Regions from separate parts of the Colwellia sp. PAMC 21821 genome, predicted to be linked through region 1. Evidence: predicted binding sites of a transcription regulator. Region 1 holds the regulator's gene; each other region holds the start of a gene.

Evidence for each region. The regulator FliA, encoded in region 1, starts transcription of late flagellar genes. The targets are predictions, from matches to a motif close to CTAAAGNTNNNNNNNNNNNNGCCGATA.
Region 2: the regulator FliA is predicted to act here: its motif matches at 3,394-3,420, upstream of A3Q33_RS05780 (DUF3530 family protein).
Region 3: the regulator FliA is predicted to act here: its motif matches at 2,619-2,645, upstream of A3Q33_RS14990 (flagellar protein MotY).

The regions. Positions count from the first base shown of each region.
Region 1 is NZ_CP014943.1:1,063,087-1,069,365, forward strand. It holds gene A3Q33_RS04415 (chemotaxis protein CheA) at 1-247, opposite strand, end outside; gene A3Q33_RS04420 (protein phosphatase CheZ) at 261-1,004, opposite strand; gene cheY (chemotaxis response regulator CheY) at 1,035-1,418, opposite strand; gene A3Q33_RS04430 (RNA polymerase sigma factor FliA) at 1,467-2,180, opposite strand; gene A3Q33_RS04435 (MinD/ParA family protein) at 2,202-3,044, opposite strand; gene flhF (flagellar biosynthesis GTPase FlhF) at 3,120-4,685, opposite strand; gene flhA (flagellar biosynthesis protein FlhA) at 4,729-6,279, opposite strand, start outside.
Region 2 is NZ_CP014943.1:1,375,383-1,381,661, forward strand. It holds gene rapA (RNA polymerase-associated protein RapA) at 1-2,565, shown strand, start outside; gene rluA (bifunctional tRNA pseudouridine(32) synthase/23S rRNA pseudouridine(746) synthase RluA) at 2,662-3,345, shown strand; gene A3Q33_RS05780 (DUF3530 family protein) at 3,503-4,549, shown strand; gene A3Q33_RS05785 (WD40/YVTN/BNR-like repeat-containing protein) at 4,659-5,729, opposite strand; gene A3Q33_RS05790 (YacL family protein) at 5,876-6,256, opposite strand.
Region 3 is NZ_CP014943.1:3,536,459-3,542,737, reverse strand. It holds gene A3Q33_RS14995 (M1 family metallopeptidase) at 1-1,574, opposite strand, end outside; gene A3Q33_RS14990 (flagellar protein MotY) at 1,702-2,568, opposite strand; gene rnt (ribonuclease T) at 2,766-3,467, shown strand; gene A3Q33_RS14980 (hypothetical protein) at 3,495-3,881, opposite strand; gene A3Q33_RS14975 (peroxiredoxin) at 4,056-4,661, opposite strand; gene A3Q33_RS14970 (Grx4 family monothiol glutaredoxin) at 4,747-5,088, opposite strand; gene sodB (superoxide dismutase [Fe]) at 5,413-5,994, shown strand.

The DNA.
Region 1 (6,279 bases):
ATCTCTGCTGATTTCTTAAGGTATCGAAAACATTTTCTGCGCCGTGGCAAGCATCGACTAATTCAGTAAGTGATAAAAAGCCAGCGCCCCCTTTTACGGTATGAAACCCTCTAAAAATAGCATTGAGTAATTCGGCATTATTCGGGTCATTTTCAAGCTCAACTAATTGCTCAGACAAGGACTCAAGTATTTCTCCAGCTTCGATTAAAAAATCCTGAAGAATTTCTTCATCTTGTTCAAATGACATTTAAGAACTCCTATTAAAAACCTAAGCTTGATAATAAATCATCAACGTCGTCTTGATTTGCCACAACATCATTACGATTTTTACTATTAATAATCGGACCCTCGACTAAGTTATCACCGACGGTGGGCAGTTTATTCAATGGGCTCTGCTCTGAAGAAAGACCAAAGGCGGTCAGCATACTGATCAAGCTGTCTTCAACTTCGCGCACTAAGTCGATAACTTTGCGAATAACTTGTCCTGTAAGATCTTGAAAGTCTTGTGCCATTAAAACATCGGTCATCAAGCGATTAATTTTGTCGGTATCTTTTTCTGTTGTTTTCAGTAGCACATCGATATCTCGACATAATGACTTAAACTCACTGACATCGAGTTCGTTTTGCATTAATTTTTGCCACAGTGGATTAACCGTACTGATTTTCTGTTGAATACCATTAACCACCGGAAAAATAGCTTCAACGGCATCCATGGTTTTATTAGCGGCTTCTTCCGTACTTTTGATAACAAAATTCAGTCTTTCTTTAGCGTCTGGTATTTCTTCAGTAGCTAAGTCACTCAAACGTGAATCAATTTGAAAATTATTCAAAGAGTCATGTAATTGACGGGTTAACTTACCTATTTCAGCAAACAGCTCAGAATTAATCGGGGTTTGAATTTCAGCGATTAACTCATCGGCTTTATCTTGTTGATCGTTTTCAAGATATTCGACCAACAGTTTAGCTTGCTCTAATGAAACATGGACACTGGTATTAGTACTCATATGACGGCCTTGCGAAACAAAAATTGATGACTAACCAAGTCGTTCGAAAATTTTATCAAGCTTGGTGTTTAATGTAGCAGCGGTAAATGGTTTTACGATATAGCCATTAACGCCAGCTTGTGCCGCCATGATAATTTGTTCTTTCTTAGCTTCTGCCGTTACCATTAAAACCGGAATATGAGATAAATTACTATCAGCTCTAATCGCTTTAAGTAAATCAATACCTTGCATACCCGGCATATTCCAATCAGTAACAACAAAATCAAAGTTACCCTCTTTAAGCATCGGCAATGCCGTATTACCATCATCTGCTTCTGAGATATTGGTAAAGCCTAAGTCACGTAATAAGTTTTTGATTATACGTCTCATTGTTGAAAAATCGTCAACAACAAGCACTTTCATATTTTTATCCAAGGCACCCTCCGGTGAGAACATTTAAATTCTACTATATTATTATTCTACTTAACTTTGCCAAGATTGCATACGAGCTTTTAATCGATGCATTGCCTGACTGTGTATTTGGCTTACCCGAGATTCGCTGACATCAAGTACTTGGCCTATTTCTCTAAGGTTAAGCTCTTCATCGTAATATAATGACAGTACTAAAGCTTCTCGCTCTGGTAAAGAAGAAATACATTCTGCCAGTGATTTTTTAAAGAAACTATGTTCAATATTAGCATAAGGTTCATCTTGATGATGACTGTGCGCGACTTCAATAACATCTTCACTGACACCTAGGTCATCAATGCCGAGTATTTTTCCTGAACTGACTTCATTAAGGATCTGATGATATTCATTTATGGTGATTTCAAGTTTTTCTGCCACTTCAACATCGCTGACATCGCGTCCGTGTTCAGCTTCTAAGTGTTTTATGGCTTCGCTGACCATGCGACTATTTTTATGCACTGAGCGGGGAACCCAGTCGCCTCGACGAATTTCATCAAGCATAGCGCCACGAATACGAATACCAGCAAAAGTTTCAAAACTTGCACCTTTGCTGTTATCAAAATTATTGGACGCTTCAAGTAAACCTATCATGCCGGATTGAATAAGATCATCAACAATAACGCTGGCAGGTAATCGGGCAAGCAAATGATAAGCAATACGTTTCACAAGCACCGTGTGTTGCTCCAGCAAAGCCGATTTATCAACACTATAAGTATGTACTTTTACCACTATAGCTCACTTATTTGTGGGTTAATGTTCTAGCAATTGCTCAATAAAGAATTCTAAATGCCCTGACGCTTGCTTCGGCATTGGCCAGCTAATAATATTCTTGGCGAGTGCTTGAAAGCCTATTGAGGCTGGTGAGTCTGGATATGCTTCTACAATTGCTTGTTGTTTTCTAACCGATTTACGAATATTTTCATCATAAGGGACAACCGCGACAAGCTCTAAGGTAACATCTAAAAATCTATCGGTAACTTTAGAGAGTTTAGCAAATAAGTTTTGGCCCTCTTTCGGGCTGCGCACCATATTTGCCACAACTTTAAACTTGAATAGGCCGTGATCTCTGCTGAGCAGTTTCATTAAGGCATAACAGTCGGTAATTGAGGTAGGTTCGTCGCATACAACCAATAAAACATCTTGTGATGCTCGGCAAAAACTTAACACCATATCCGAGATACCAGCGGCAGTATCAACAATGAGAATATCAAATTTAGTTTGCATATCACTAAAAGCACGAATAAGCCCAGCATGCTCCGCTGGGGTTAAATCTACCATTGATTGCGTGCCCGACGTGGCCGGAATAATATTAATGCCAGCAGGACCTTGGATAATAATATCATCAAGTTCACACTCGCCGGATAAAACATGAGACAAGTTACGTTGTACGCGCAAACCTAGCATGACATCAACATTCGCTAAACCTAAGTCGGCATCAAGCACTAAAACGCTCTTACCTAATTTAGCTAAGGAAATTGCAGTATTTAACGAGACATTGGTTTTACCAACGCCACCTTTACCGCCAGAAACTGCTATGACTTTTATAAGTTGGGGATCTTGCATTTTTCTTAAGCCGCTCGCTTGATCTATCATCTAAGTAACTTCTCTATATAATACCAAATGAAATATATATTCAATGGTATAAGTGCTCTGCCTATTGTAAGGCGACTATACTGCTACGGCTGATGCGGGTGTCCGCCAGGAAACAGTTCCTGAGCCTTGAGACTTAATTGCCATTCTATCTGCAAGCGTAACCAATTTCTCAGCATTTGCAACCTTAATATCTTCTGGAACCCTTTGCCCATCAGTAAGATAGCCAATAGCTAAACCATTTTGCAGTGATGTGGTTATAATTTCACCAACACTTAGGCTTTCATCTAATTTCGTATAAATACAGCCCGCCAATGGAATGCGCTTAAAACGTTCAACATTTTCTTGCATTACACGCTGTTGCGTATTGGCTGCTAACACTAAGTAATTACGAATTCTAACACGTGCATTCGAAATTAAGGTAGTCAAATGCTCAGTTAGGCGCATATCTCTTTGCCCCATACCAGCCGTGTCTATTAAGATTAATTTCTTTTGGGCAAACTGTTGTAATAGGCTATCTAACTCATTACCGTCGTTAGCCAGCTTAACTTGGCAACCAATAATGCGGCCGTAAGTGGCAAGTTGCTCAAAGCCAGCAATACGATAACTATCAGTCGAAATTAAGACTACTTGGTCAGCACCGTGAACTTGTGAAAATCGGGCGGCTAGTTTCGCAATAGTTGTGGTTTTACCAACACCTGTTGGGCCAACTAGAGACACAACACCACCACGTTGAATAATGTCATTGTTAGTGGTGTTTAATTGTTGCGCGATTATGTGTTTTGCTTGCTGCCATGCATCTTGTTCATGCGTATTGGCTGGAACGTAACCAGCAATTTGATCGGCAATTTGTTCATTAAGACCCATGGCCATTAATTTATTAACTAATACTGCGCGCATTGGATCTTTCTGTGCCATATCTTGCCACATTAAACCCGACATTTGATGCTCTAACAGCTGACGAATTGAAGACATTTCTTTTTGCATGCGGTCAAATTCACTGCTATTTATTTGACGTTCGCCATGAGAACTCATTTTCTCAGATGCTGCCATTGATTGGTCAATCGCGTCATGGAAGTTTGTATTATTTGATTCATTTTGAGCGCTACTAGTTTGCTGATTAACAGCGCTGTCAGGCGTTTCCATTTCCGTAGTCTGTTCTAAACGCGTCGTAAAGTTTTTAAATTGTTGCTCAATATCTTGTGGAACACCACTCTGCTTAGCATTAGCTTGCGGGGTAACTTTTGTCGATGAGTTTTCTATTTGGCTATTAAATGCGCGTGTTGCGGGTGCTTTATCATAGCCATTTTGTTGTACTTGTCGGCTAAGTAAGGCGGCTAAACTGTCTGCGGGTACGTTTGCAGCCTGTTCAACTGGCTTAGGTGCACTGCTAATGGCCACGGTATCTTCGGCTATATCGGCAGGGTTAGCTGGCTGTGCACTTTCCACAGCGCTTAGCTCATGGTTATGCTGAGCAGGTGCCTTGGCAGGCTTTATACTTTGGTTATAATCAACCGCCGCCATTAATTCGACACCTTCAGCAATCTTTTTATTAGACATAATTACCGCGTCTACACCCAATTCATCTTTAATTTGAGCGAGTGCGCTTCTCATATCTTTTGCTACATAACGTCTAATTTTCATCGCCAACCCTTATAATTCAGTACAACTACGTTGAAATATCTGTTTACTGGCCGATAGCACTAACAATTTTAATTTGTTTGTCATCCGGAATTTCTTGATAAGAAATAACACGTAATCCCGGGATGGTATATTTTACAAATTTAGCGAGTACTGAACGTAAAATACCTGACGTTAATAAAATAGGTGTATCGCCAGCCATTTCTTGCTGTTGTGCACCATCTGTCAAAGATTTTTGTAACCGTTCTGCTAAACCTGGTTCGATACCTGCGCCATCGTCTCCAGCCATTTGCATAGACTGGTGCAACATTTGTTCCAACTCTGGTGACAAAGTTATGACAGGTACTTCAACGGTCGGCCCAACTAACTCTTGAACAATGAATTTTCGTAGGGTTATGCGCACAGCAGCCGTAAGAACTTCAGGGTCTTGGCTCTTAGGTCCATACTCAACTAATGTTTGAATAATGCTGCGCATATCTCGAACGGCCACGCCTTCATTCATTAAGTTTTGTAAAACTTTGACGATAGTGCCTAATGACAATACGTCAGGGATCAAACCTTCAATAAGTTTCGGATAACTCTTTTCTAGCATATCAAGCAAGTTTTGAACTTCTTCATGGCCTAATAATTGTGCGGTATTATTTGTTAAAATTTGACTTAAATGTGTTGCTAGTACGGTGGCGGCATCAACAACGGTGTAACCCAATGATTGTGCATGTTCTCGTTGATCTTGTTTTATCCATACGGCATCTAAGCCAAAAGCAGGATCTTTTGTTGCAATGCCATCGAGCTTGCCAAATACTTGACCTGGATTAATAGCTAACTCATTGTCATGGCGAATTTCTGCTTCTCCAACCGTTACGCCCATTAACGATATGCGATAACTGTTAGGGTCTAAATCTAAATTGTCGCGAATATGTACCGCGGGTACCAAAAAGCCAAACTCTTGTGAAAGCTTTTTCCTGACACCTTTAATACGATTAAGCAATTCGCCGCCTTGGGCTTTATCAACCAAGGGAATTAAACGATATCCTATTTCAAGACCGATAATATCAACATGATTTACATCGTCCCAGCCAAGGTCTTTAACATCAGCTTCTTGTTGTATGTTTTGCGCTTCGGCCACTTGGCTATCTTCAATAAGTTGTGCTGCTTTAGCCACTTTGTATTTACTGCTAAAAAAGGCAACACCGCCAATTAATACGGCGAAAGTTAAAAAAGCAACATGTGGCATACCTGGCACAATACCCATAACGAACATAACACCTGAAGCAATATAAAGTGATTTACCTTGTCCAAGTTGGCTGCTTACTTGCTCGCCCATGTCTTGAGAAGTGTTTTGACGAGTAACGACAATTGCCGTGCCTACTGACAGCAGTAATCCTGGAATTTGTGCAACTAAACCATCACCGATAGTTAATAGCGTATAAATTTCTACCGCACGATCAAACGAAAGGTCATGTTGAACCATACCAATAATTAAACCGCCAACAATATTAATAAAAAGTATTAAAATACCCGCAATAGCATCGCCTTTAACGAATTTACTCGCACCATCCATTGAGCCATAAAAGTCGGCTTCACTGGTGACTTCAAC
Region 2 (6,279 bases), 310 kb from region 1:
GGACAAATTGATCGCCTTGATTGGTTTCGTTTAAGAAAAGACTGTCTACATCATCAATTTAGCCAACAACAATCAGATTTAACAGGCCTAAGCGGTGGCCGTGTTAGCTTGATCCCACACCAATTATATATTGCTGAAGAAGTCGGTAGTCGCTTTGCACCTCGGGTTTTGTTAGCTGATGAAGTGGGTTTAGGTAAAACCATTGAAGCTGGCTTAATTATTCATCAACAATTAGTAACAGGCCGTGCTAAACGTGTGCTAATTATTGTACCAGAGTCATTAATGCACCAATGGTTGGTTGAAATGTTACGTCGTTTTAATCTGCCGTTTAGTATTTTTGATGAAAGTCGCTGTGAAGAGACATCAGATAACGGCGATGATGAAAATCCATTCAGCCAAGAACAACTGGTGCTAGTTAATCTTGGCTTTATTACCAAAAATCCTCGCTGGTATGAAGCGATGATTGATGAAGAATGGGACTTGATGGTTGTCGACGAGGCACACCATTTAAGTTGGCAGCAAGATAATGCCAGCATAGAATATCAATGTATTGAGCAATTAGCGCAAACCATACCTGGGGTTTTATTGTTAACGGCGACACCTGATCAATTAGGTCATGAAGGTCACTTTGCTCGCTTACGTTTACTTGATCCTGATCGCTTCTTCGACTATCAAAAGTTTACTGAAGAAGAACAACATTATACCGAAGTCGCTGATGCAGCAAATACGCTGATCACTGATGAACCACTTGCTAGCGAACAAATAACCACGTTAACCACCTTGTTGCACGAAGCCGATGTTAGTGCACATATTGCGGCAATCAATCATGCTGAAAAGTCAGAGCAAAAAAATGCTCGCCAGCATATTCTTGATCAACTTTTAGACCGTCATGGCACAGGTCGTATATTGTTTCGTAACAGCCGTAACACCATTAAAGGTTTCCCCGGCCGTGAATTACATGCTGCGCCAATGGCAATGCCAGAAGCCTATCAAGACGCTATCAATGAACTCTTATTGTCAGGCACTGCTGAAGATTTAAAATCACAAGCACAAGCAAAACTTATTTTTACGCCAGAAACATTGTTCAGCTTAGACAGCCATGAAGATTGGTATGATATTGACCCACGCGTCGATTATTTAATTGAGCTTTTACAGTCATTGAAAAAAGAAAAAGTCTTAGTTATTTGTGCAAATGCGCAAACCGCTATCGACTTAGAAACCGCCTTGCGTGTTAAAGAAGGTATGCGTGCTGCGGTATTTCATGAAGGTTTAAGCATTTTTGAACGTGATCGTGCTGCCGCCTACTTTGCTCAAGATGAAGATAGCGCTCAGGTGCTATTGTGTTCTGAAATTGGTAGCGAAGGACGTAATTTTCAATTTGCACATCATTTAGTCTTGTTTGATTTACCACGTAACCCAGATTTACTAGAACAACGTATCGGTCGCTTAGACCGTATTGGTCAGACAGAGACTATTCGTATTCACGTGCCTTATTTTGAAGACTCTGCGCAAAGTTTACTGTTTAAATGGTATAAAAAAGCGTTGAACGCATTTGAGCATACTTGTATTACTGGCCATGCAGTTTTTAACGCTTTTGGTGAAAAATTATTTGACCTAGCACTTAGCGCCAGTTGGGATTCTAACGAAGCGGAAACGTTGATCAAGCAAAGTCATGAGAAACATTTAACCATCAAACAAGACCTTGAATCAGGCCGAGATAAATTGCTTGAGCTGCACTCTTCAGGCCAAGGTAAAGCACATGCCTTAGTTGAAAAGATTGAAAAGTTAGATCAACAAATTCATTTGCCACAATTCATGTTTCAGTTATTGGATGTTTTTGGCATTCAACAAGATGATAAAGCAGATAATGCCATTGCACTGCAACCTTCTGAGCATATGTTGTGTACTAACTTCCCATGCTTACCTGAAGACGGCACAACGATTACTTTTAACCGTCATACCGCACTAGCAGTTGAAAACTACCAGCTTATTACCTGGGATCATCCTATGGTACGTGGTGCTATGGACCTTGTTCTTTCTGATGAAATAGGTAACTCAAGTATTGGCCTATTGAAAAACCCGGCACTGCCTGCTGGCACATTTTTCTTAGAGTGTATTTTCACCTTAGAAGCTATTGCACCAAGCAATTTGCAGCTAGGTCGTTATTTACCGACTACACCTATTCGCATCTTAGTCGACAAAAATGGTAATAACCTTGCCGATAAAGTCAGCGAAACAGTATTAGATCAACAACTGTCACCGGTGAAAAAACAAGTGGCACTGCAATTAGTTAAAGCATTGAGAAGCCAAGTGGCTCCGTTAGTTGCCAAAGCAGAAGCACATGCGGATGCGCAAATTTCTTCTATTCAAGCAAAAGCGCTTGCAGGTATGCAAGTAGCCATGGATGAAGAACATCAACGTTTAACGGCGCTAAAAGCCATAAACCCAAGTGTGCGTCAGCAAGAAATTGACTTTATTTTGATGCAAAAAAATGCCTTAGCTGAATATATTGAAAAAGCACAAATTCAGTTTGAAGCTGTGCGGTTAATTGTTGTCAGCAACTAGGCTAGAAAGCACTAACAACTAAGAATAAAAAATAGTAAGGCTACGCATATTGTGTAGCCTTTTTGTTTCACGCAAGTTTAAAAGGAATACCTTAAGATGGGTGCTAACCCTGATTTTATTTATCAGCCCCCAATGAGTCCTTACCTTGATATTGTTTATCAAGATAACGATATTGTTGTCTTCAATAAACCTAGCGGGCTATTGACGGTACCCGGTCGCTTGCCTGAACACCAAGACTGTTTACAAAATAGAGTGCTAAAAGTGCTGCCTACGGCAACCGTGGTTCATCGCTTAGACATGGCAACATCGGGCATTATTTTAATGGCACTGAATAAACCTGCCCATGTAGCAATTAGCCGTCAATTTGAAAAGCGCTTAACGCAAAAAAGCTACATTGCTCGGGTCTTTGGTAAAATTGAAAAAACTCAGGGTTCTGTTGAACAACCTTTAATTTGTGACTGGCCAAATAGGCCAAAACAGAAAGTCGATCATGAAAATGGCAAAGCCGCGTTAACCCATTACAACGTGCTAAGTTATCGTGAAAACAACGATAAAAAAATAACCACCTTAGTTGAACTGACACCGGTAACAGGACGCTCGCACCAATTACGGGTGCATATGCTTTTTCTTGGTCATCCAATACTTGGCGATCGACTTTATGCCCACCAGCAAGCATTAACCATGAGTAATCGCTTGCAATTACATGCAAAAATGCTACAAATAACGCATCCAGTTTCTGCGCAAACATTAACATTTTCAAAAGCCTGCCCTTTTGATTAATACCAAAAGTTACAGAGGTTAGATAAAGGTATTAGTTAAAGAGATTAGTTAAAGAAAATGTCGATAACGTCGATACTAGCTAATGTCGATACTATAGGCACACGCGTTTGGTAGCGCCATCCTGTTAATCACTCATCTGTCAGAGGAAAGTTACTTTATGCGTTTAAAAATAAAACCATTATTTAATTTCATTATATTAGCGACATCGACCCTACTGTTTAATAGCACGCACTCATTGGCCTTTGACCCTATCCAAGAAGTACAAGAGCAGCTAAAAACAGGTGCAAAAACAGAGAAAAGTGCTAACAGCGAAACGGCAGGTACAGAGCAAAGTACTAACAGCGACACTGAAGCAGAAACAAACACGGAATCCGACGATAAAAAAGCTGACCCTGAGTCAATAAAAGACACTGATACAGCAGAAGATGAACATCAACACCACGTCATCATCAACCCACCGGTTGATTCGTTTGAACAGCAGCAGCAAGATATTAAACACTACTTATCGCAAGAGAAAATCAGTCCAATACTTGTTGGATCTGAAAGTTATCTGACGGCGATTAATGAACACACCACGGCGATTAACAAAGGTGTGATGGTGTTAATTCCTGATTGGCAACAAAGCATAGCAACACCTAACGCACTTAATCAGCTTCGTAAGGACATGCCACAGCATGGATGGACAACCATTACCTTGCATCCTCCAAGTAAACCAGAAAACTACCCATCACAAGCATTCATGGCGCAAGAACGCAGCACTGAAGATAGCGACACTTTAACAAGCTATAGCAAAAAATTTGCCGATATTATGCTAGCGGTAATTGAGAAAGCTAAAAGTTATCCTGGAGTCATAATTGTTGTGGCAGAAGGTAGTAATAGCGCTGTATTACTCGGCATATATCAGCAAGCGTTAGTGGCTGCACCCGCGGCATTTGTTATGCTTAGTAGCTATATGCCAACAATACCAGCAAGCGATAAAATAGCGCAACAATTGGCAGAAACAGATTATCCCATACTCGATTTATATTTAAAGCGTGACCACCGGTTAGTGCTTGCGAATGCAAAAATAAGAAAAGATGCTGCTAAAAGAGAATTGAAAGTGTATTACCGACAAAAGCAATTAAGTAATCAAGTTACCGGTTACTACCCTAAAAACACCTTAACAACAGAAATTATAAGCTGGCTTAGTGCGATCGGCTGGTAATATTAATTCAAGTTAAAAACACAGTTTTATGCATAGCCTAGTCCAGAATAAAGTTAAGCATAAAGTTAAGAACAAAGTTAAAATCATTGAGAAATATGAACAACTGCACTCATGGATTGGTGCGATATATTGCAACCTTCCCTTGTGCTCCTGCGGCTAAAAACAATCCATTATCACTGGCGATAGTATAAAAACCCTGGTCGTTTATTTCGCTTGAAGTATCGTCAAACGCTTGCCAATGTTGTCCGGAATCTGTGGAAATATCACTGCCAGTTTTGCCACTGGCAATACAAATATTTTCGCTGCAGCTCATCGCGGTGCGCAAACCACGTTGACCCGCATCAATTGGCTGCCATTGCTTGTCTAAAAAGGTGGCAATATTGGCGTAACTTGCTGGCCTTTGCAGATAATCTCCACCTAGCACAAAAACCTGCTGTTGACTGTTCAGCGCTAACGCATAACCGCCTGCGGTTTGTGTTTGTTGAAAAAGCGGCACACTTTGCCTTAGCCAACTTTCGCCCCAATCACTGCTGTAATAAACTGAAGCTGTAAAGCCCCCCGTAGTTAACCAAGCTTGACCATTTTCATCTGTAATAAGCGTATTGCCACTAGCGGCAAAGGCGGCTTCTTTGGGTAAGATTTTAGGGAGTTTTAACCGCGCAATTCTTCGCCATGTTCGACCCGCATCTTCGGTTTTTTTAATCACATAAAAACCGTCAACAGGGTCGCCTAATAATAGCCCTGTGGTATTATTCCAAAACGCAATGGAATCATAAAAGCCCTTAGCATCTTCATTCTGTAAGAGTAATTGCCAAGTTATGCCAGCGTCTATTGTTTTATATAAAACAGATTGAGCGCCTTCCCCTACACCCATTACGATAGCGGTGTTATGATCAAATAATGCGATATCACGAAAGTCGGTATTAACCTTTGCAATAACCGAGCGATCTAACCAAGTTTTACCTGCATCTTGGCTAACATATACCGCATTTTCGCTGCCCGTTATCCAGAGTGAATCTTGATAAACTGCACTGCCGCGCAGTGACACCTTTTTAGCTATATCCCCCCTTTGCCACGGTGTTAATTGTGCATGGACGATGGTCGGCATATTTACAGCAATAAATAACAAAAAAACAAAGCACATTTGAAAAAGCTTTCTAGAAGAAGTATTTACAATCATTTACTTACCATAGATTACAAGTGAGGTCTGACTATCACGATTTTTATCTGTAAAATCAAGCCTCAGCAATTAAAAACCAGGTGAAATATAAAAATTTGTCATTCAAAACTTATCAAAAATTAATAAAATAATGGTCTTATGCATACCTATCTTTTATTGACGAACTTTGCCCAAGACAATAGTATTTCTCGAAAATCTTCGCGTCCACAAGATGACGAGTCCTGTTGATCAAAATCTATATCTTCTTCAATCAATGAATCTGGCAATACCTCAAGTCCGTCCATACTGGCATTAGTTTGTACTGTGACATCACCACGATTAAAAACCACCGTGTATTCGTTACCTGTTATAGTAACTTCTAACTTTTTCTCTGCTTCAATATCTGCCATAGCTGACAATAACTGTTCAAGCTTGTCTGTATCAGTACCAACTTCAACTTCTAACCACGGACCAATAACTTCATGATCAAGTGAGAACTTAGCGATAGCGCCGCCTGTGATTGGATCATCTATAAATTGATATTCCATATATACCTCATTCTGAAAATTTT
Region 3 (6,279 bases), 2.4 Mb from region 1:
TTAAATGCTTTATCTAAACTTGTCATACGCTCGTTAGATATGTTCAATGGTAAGTTATTAATAAAGTGTAGCCATTCATGCAATGTCCATTTTTTTGTAGGTATTTGCGCTAATTCAAGCTGGCCGCTGGTCCATTTCGAAATAACGTCATTAATTTTAACAAAAGCATCTGAACGTGGCTTAGGGGTATAAACGGGTAAACCTTGTTCATAAATCCATTCATTTAACTCACCATCACTGACAATGTTAGGAAATTTGTCGGTCAAATTAGCTTTTAAATAAGTCACAAAGTTTTTAGTACCTAAACTTTGAAATGCATGATCATCGAAATATTGCATGATAAAAGTATCAAACTTTTCACGACCAAACTTTTCTTCTAAATAAACTAAAAATAGTTGCCCTTTGGTATAAGGTACGCCAGAAAAAGCATCATCAGGATCACGGCCAGCAAGGTCGATATACAATTGTGTGTCACCTGGCGGTAGCTCAGCAATTTCATAACCTAAGTTTTGAGCATCTAACGCTCGCTCCATTAAGGCTCTATCAGCGCCAAAAACAGCTTCCATAATGCGATTTTCAACATAACTGGTAAAACCCTCGTTTAACCATAAATCGCGCCAGCTTTCGTTAGTCACTAAGTTACCAGACCAAGAATGAGCTAACTCATGGGCAATTAAGTTCACTAAACTTTTATCGCCAGCTACCACGGTTGGGGTAATAAATGACAATCTTGGGTTTTCCATACCGCCAAAAGGAAAACTTGGTGGCAATATAAGTAAGTCATAACGGCCCCAACGATAAGCACCAAAAAGCTTTTCGGTTTCATCGATCATCAGTTGCGTATCATCAAATTCAGTAACGGCTCTATCTAAAATATATTGTTCAGCATAAATACCGGTTTGCTTGCTCATGGCTTTGAACTGTAAGTCACCGACAGCAATAGCAATTAAATAAGCAGGAATAGCTTGTGGCATTGAAAATGAATAATCGCCATCGCGTGCTGTATCAGGTGCGTTGTCAGCACTCATTACCGCGAGTAAATCATCAGAGGTCGTAATGCGGGCATTGTATGTCATGCGTACGCTTGGTGTATCTTGAATTGGTATCCAAGAACGGGCATGAATGGCTTGGCTTTGGCTAAACATAAACGGTTTGTCTTTGCCGGCAGTTTGCTCAGGCGACAACCATTGCAAGCCTGAAGCTTGTGGTAATGAGTTGTAATACACTCTGATGGTTGGCGTTTGAAAAGGTGTTTTAATGGTTAGCTTTGAGCCCATAACATCATCGCGCTTTGCCAGTTTGTAGTTTAATTTTACCCACTGATTGCTCGCATTTTTTGCCATGACACGATGAATGTCTAAATCGCGAGTATCTAAAGTAACATTAGCAACTTCATCGTTAAGCCAATTAAGGCTCAACTCGGCAAAACCTTTTAATGATTTTTTGTCAAAATCAACATCAAGATCTAAATAAAGGTGACTAATTTTTACTTGATCATAGTTAGCATAAGTCAACGCATCATTAACTTGCGCAGAAACTGATTGAATCCAAGTGAGCTGTATAACACAACACATTATGGCAACAAGGCGAATAGAAAATTTCATATAATGTACCCAAAACAAAAGAGGCCTGTAGATTACAGTGAATCTACAGGCCTCTTCAAGTGATAATTATGTCAATTGAACATGTTCTCGCTAAACGTTACGGCTGTTCCATACGTATTACCACTCGGCGGTTTTTACTACGACCGATAATAGTTTCATTGGAGGCTACGTGACGCTTTTCACCATAACCACTTGCTTCTATTCGACTGGCATCAATTCCACTACTAACAATTAAATCTCGCACATTATTTGCACGACGTTCAGACATTTTAAGGTTGGTATTACGACCACCGTAACTATCAGAGTAACCGTCTATTAATACTAGCTCTAACTGAGAATCAAGCGATAAGTATTCAACGATCATATTCATGCGTTTTTGCGATGCTTTGGTTAGCTTATCAGAGCCAAACTGATAGTTAAGTACCGTATAAGAAATATCATCAAAGTTAAAATCTAGTAGATTACTCACGCAACCAACAAAAGCTTGATAGGCCTTTTGAAAACGAGCGGTTGATAAACCCACTGTAATTTTTTCGTCAGTGCTATACCAGTCATTATAATAAAACGTTGGGCTCATGCCTTGATCAAGTTCATTGAGCATGTTCCAAGCAATTTTTTTCGGCAAACTTGGTGAGAATTGTTTATGCAGCTTCATATCTGCTAACACCCTTCCGGCAACCCCTGGCCGCCAATTTGGAGCCTCAGATCGCACTTCAGCTAAAGAATAACTGTCGGGCAATCGCATCATTTCCAATTCAAACTCCATATTCGTTTTACGGTTTGCTGAACTATAAAACTTAGCTTTACCATAGCGTGGAATTTGATGTGATAGCGTACATTGCAGCCGAGAATCATCAGTTAACTGCCATGTGGAGTTTTCAATATCCGCACGATATTGCCTAATGCCCGCATTAGTTTGGGAAATAAATAATGATAATGTAACTAGCGTTATAATTTTTTTCATAAAATTAATTTTCATGTCAATTAATGTGGATTTAATAGCGACATCTTTACTATCGACAAAATCAAGAATAACTTTAACAGTTTATTGGAATATTCCCAAAATTAAATGTTGTGCTTTTAATCTTCGGTGATGCCTTAAGGGATTATTTCTGCGATAATCCCCAACAATATTTATGCTAACCAATACTCATTGCCTTTATGTCTGATAATACAACAGCAACTAATACTCATGCTGAAAAATCACTATTTGCTCAACGCTTTCGAGGCTACTTCCCCGTCGTTATTGATGTTGAAACCGCCGGTTTTAATGCCCAAACAGATGCTTTACTAGAAATTGCTGCAACTACACTTTCTTTAGATGAAACCAGTGGCCAATTCAGTTTAGATGAAACCATTCATTTTAACGTTGACCCTTTTGAAGGCGCAAACCTCGAAAAAGCCGCTTTAGAATTTACCGGTATCGACCCCACTAATCCGTTACGTGGCGCAGTAGATGAGAAAAAAGCTATTACTGAAATATTTAAACTTGTGCGTAAAAAAATGAAAGCTGCTGGTTGCCAGCGCGCCATTATAGTAGCGCACAATGCGTCCTTTGATTTAGGCTTTGTTAATGCGGTTACTGAGCGTTGTTCAATTAAACGCTCGCCTTTTCACCCTTTCGTTAGTTTTGATACCACCACGTTGTCAGGCTTAGCATTAGGTCAAACAGTTTTAGCAAAAGCCTGTGCGGCCGCAAAAATTGATTTTAATAATAGTGAAGCACATTCCGCATTATATGATACGGAAAAAACCGCTGAGTTATATTGCTATATTGTTAATAAATGGCAACAGTTAGGCGGTTGGCCTTTAATTCAACCGGAAGACACTACACAAGATGAATTAACGCAAGAACAAACTTAGCATTTGCATCTAATAGTAGTAGGGTAATTAAAATAATGACTTTGCTTTTCGGCGATTATTTATTCTGAAAAGCAAATTTCTTAACGCCAAAATCATTAAACAAAAAGCGATAAACTTTAAGGCAGATGAATTGGTTTTCAATACGATAACCATAGCAACTGCAAAGTAGCCATAAGGTAAGTATTCGTAAAGCCATTCGGGTAACCTCTTTTTATCAACTGCTTTATTTTCAATATCTTTACGACGGTCAACCCGACGATATTCAGAGCGAGTGACCAACGTTATACATCCAGCACAATAAAGTAACCCCGCAGAAAAAAATACAGGCCAAGTATCATAAAATGCAAGCAAATAAGCACACACTAAAAAATATGCGTAAGGTAAATTTTCATAAATAAATTTAGGGTAATACATCTATAATCCTTTTTTGACATTCAATTACCTCAAGAAGCATTTCAACTTCCTAATCTGTTTATTATTTTAGTCGTAATACAATAATTTACAAAGATTTTTTAAATATATAAATAAATTTCAGACACAAAAAAGCCGCAAGAAGCGGCTTTTTTTACTCATAAATTAACGTAAGCGTTAAAGTTTATCAGCGTTATCTGTAAGGTAAGCTGCAACGCCTTCTGTAGTTGCTGTCATGCCTTTATCGCCTTTGTTCCAGCCAGCTGGACATACTTCACCGTGGTCTTGGTGAAATTGTAACGCGTCGATCATACGGATCATTTCATCAACGTTACGACCAAGTGGTAAATCGTTAACCACTTGATGACGTACACTACCTTCTTCATCAATTAAGAATGAAGCACGAAATGCTACGCCAGCTTCTGGATGCTCTACGTCATATGCTTTACAAATTTCATGTTTTACATCAGCAACTAAAGTGTATTGAACTTGACCAATACCACCATCGTTTATTGCAGTGTTACGCCACGCGTTATGAGAAAATTGTGAATCGATAGAAACACCAATAACTTCAACACCACGGCTTTTGAACTCTTCCATACGGTGATCAAAAGCTAACAATTCTGAAGGACATACAAAAGTAAAATCAAGTGGGTAGAAAAATACTACGGCTTTTTTACCTTTAATAGCTTCAGCTAGATTAAAGCTATCAACAATTTCACCTGAACCTAATACTGCTGCTGCTGTAAAATCTGGTGCTGCGCGACCGACTAATACACTCATTATATTCTCCAATTTTTTAAAATAAATTTAAGTTATTTAATGTTAACTCCACCTAGTATGGTGGCGTTAAGTGATAATTCAATAGTTACTCTGAACTTTCTGCCGAACTATTTTTAGCCGCAGATTCAGTGATCAAGGTTTGTAATTCACCTTGTTGATACATTTCCATGATGATGTCACAACCGCCGACAAGTTCACCGTCAACCCATAGTTGTGGAAATGTTGGCCAATCAGCATACTTTGGTAATTCAGCACGAATATCAGGGTTTTGTAAGATATCAACATAGGCGAATTTTTCACCACAGCCCATCAATGCTTGAGAAGCCTGTGAAGAAAAGCCACAACTTGGTAACTTTGGTGAACCCTTCATGTAAAGGAGAATTGTGTTTTCACTGATTTGTTCTTTAATGCGATCGATTGTTTCCATAATATCCTCAAAAATTAATACTTATACCAATTTAACTAATTATAACATTTCACATAATGAAACAATATTTATTCAATTTGGTATTATTGTGCCCAATACTTAAAGTAAAACTGACGAATATAAACAGAACAATAAATACTAAAGCAAAAAACTTATATATTAAAACTTAATAGCCTTGATAAAACCTATGGTAATACCTATATACTTGGGTAGACTATACAAAGCTTTAATACCCGAGTAGTTTACTAGGTTTTAGACAAAAAAAAACTACTTCTTTAAATTAGCATTAGAATAATTTTTTATAATCACATACTGGAGAATATAATGGCTATCGAATTACCAGCACTACCATATGCAATGGATGCACTTGCACCACATATTTCACAAGAAACTTTAGAGTTTCACTATGGTAAGCACCACAACACTTATGTTGTTAAGTTAAACGGTCTTATCGAAGGTACTGATTTTGAAGGAAAGTCTTTAGAAGATATCGTTAAAACATCTTCTGCTGGTGTTTTCAATAACGCTGCACAAATTTGGAACCATACGTTTTACTGGAACAGCTTAAGCCCTAACGGCGGCGGCGAGCCATCTGGTGCATTAGCAACAGCTATTAATGCAAGCTTTGGTTCATTTGCAGAATTTAAAGCAAAATTCACTGACAGCGCTATCAATAACTTTGGTTCAAGCTGGACTTGGTTAGTTAAGAATGCTGACGGCAGCCTTGCTATCGTTAATACATCTAATGCAGCAACTCCTCTTACTGATGAAGGTGTAACGCCACTAATCACAGTAGATTTATGGGAACATGCATACTACATTGATTACCGTAACCTTCGTCCTAGCTACATGGAAGGTTTCTGGGCATTAGCGAACTGGGATTTTGCCTCAGCAAACTACGCTTAAACGTTACAAGATAATAATGTAAATTTAAAAGGTCAGCATTATTTGCTGGCCTTTTTTTTTAACTAATTTATAGCATTAATTGAAATAAAAAATCGCTTATTCTAGGCTGGTTTTAATCTCCAGCATCTGTGCGGCATCCCCTGCCTTTTTAGCCATTTTGCTAATGACTCCTAAAGTATACAAATCGTTTACATTATCAATGCAAGAACCTAGATTCACGTCATGTGAAAACCCTTCACATCGCTTGTGTTTAGTCTGGAACAATAAGCAGGTGATTTAAATGTT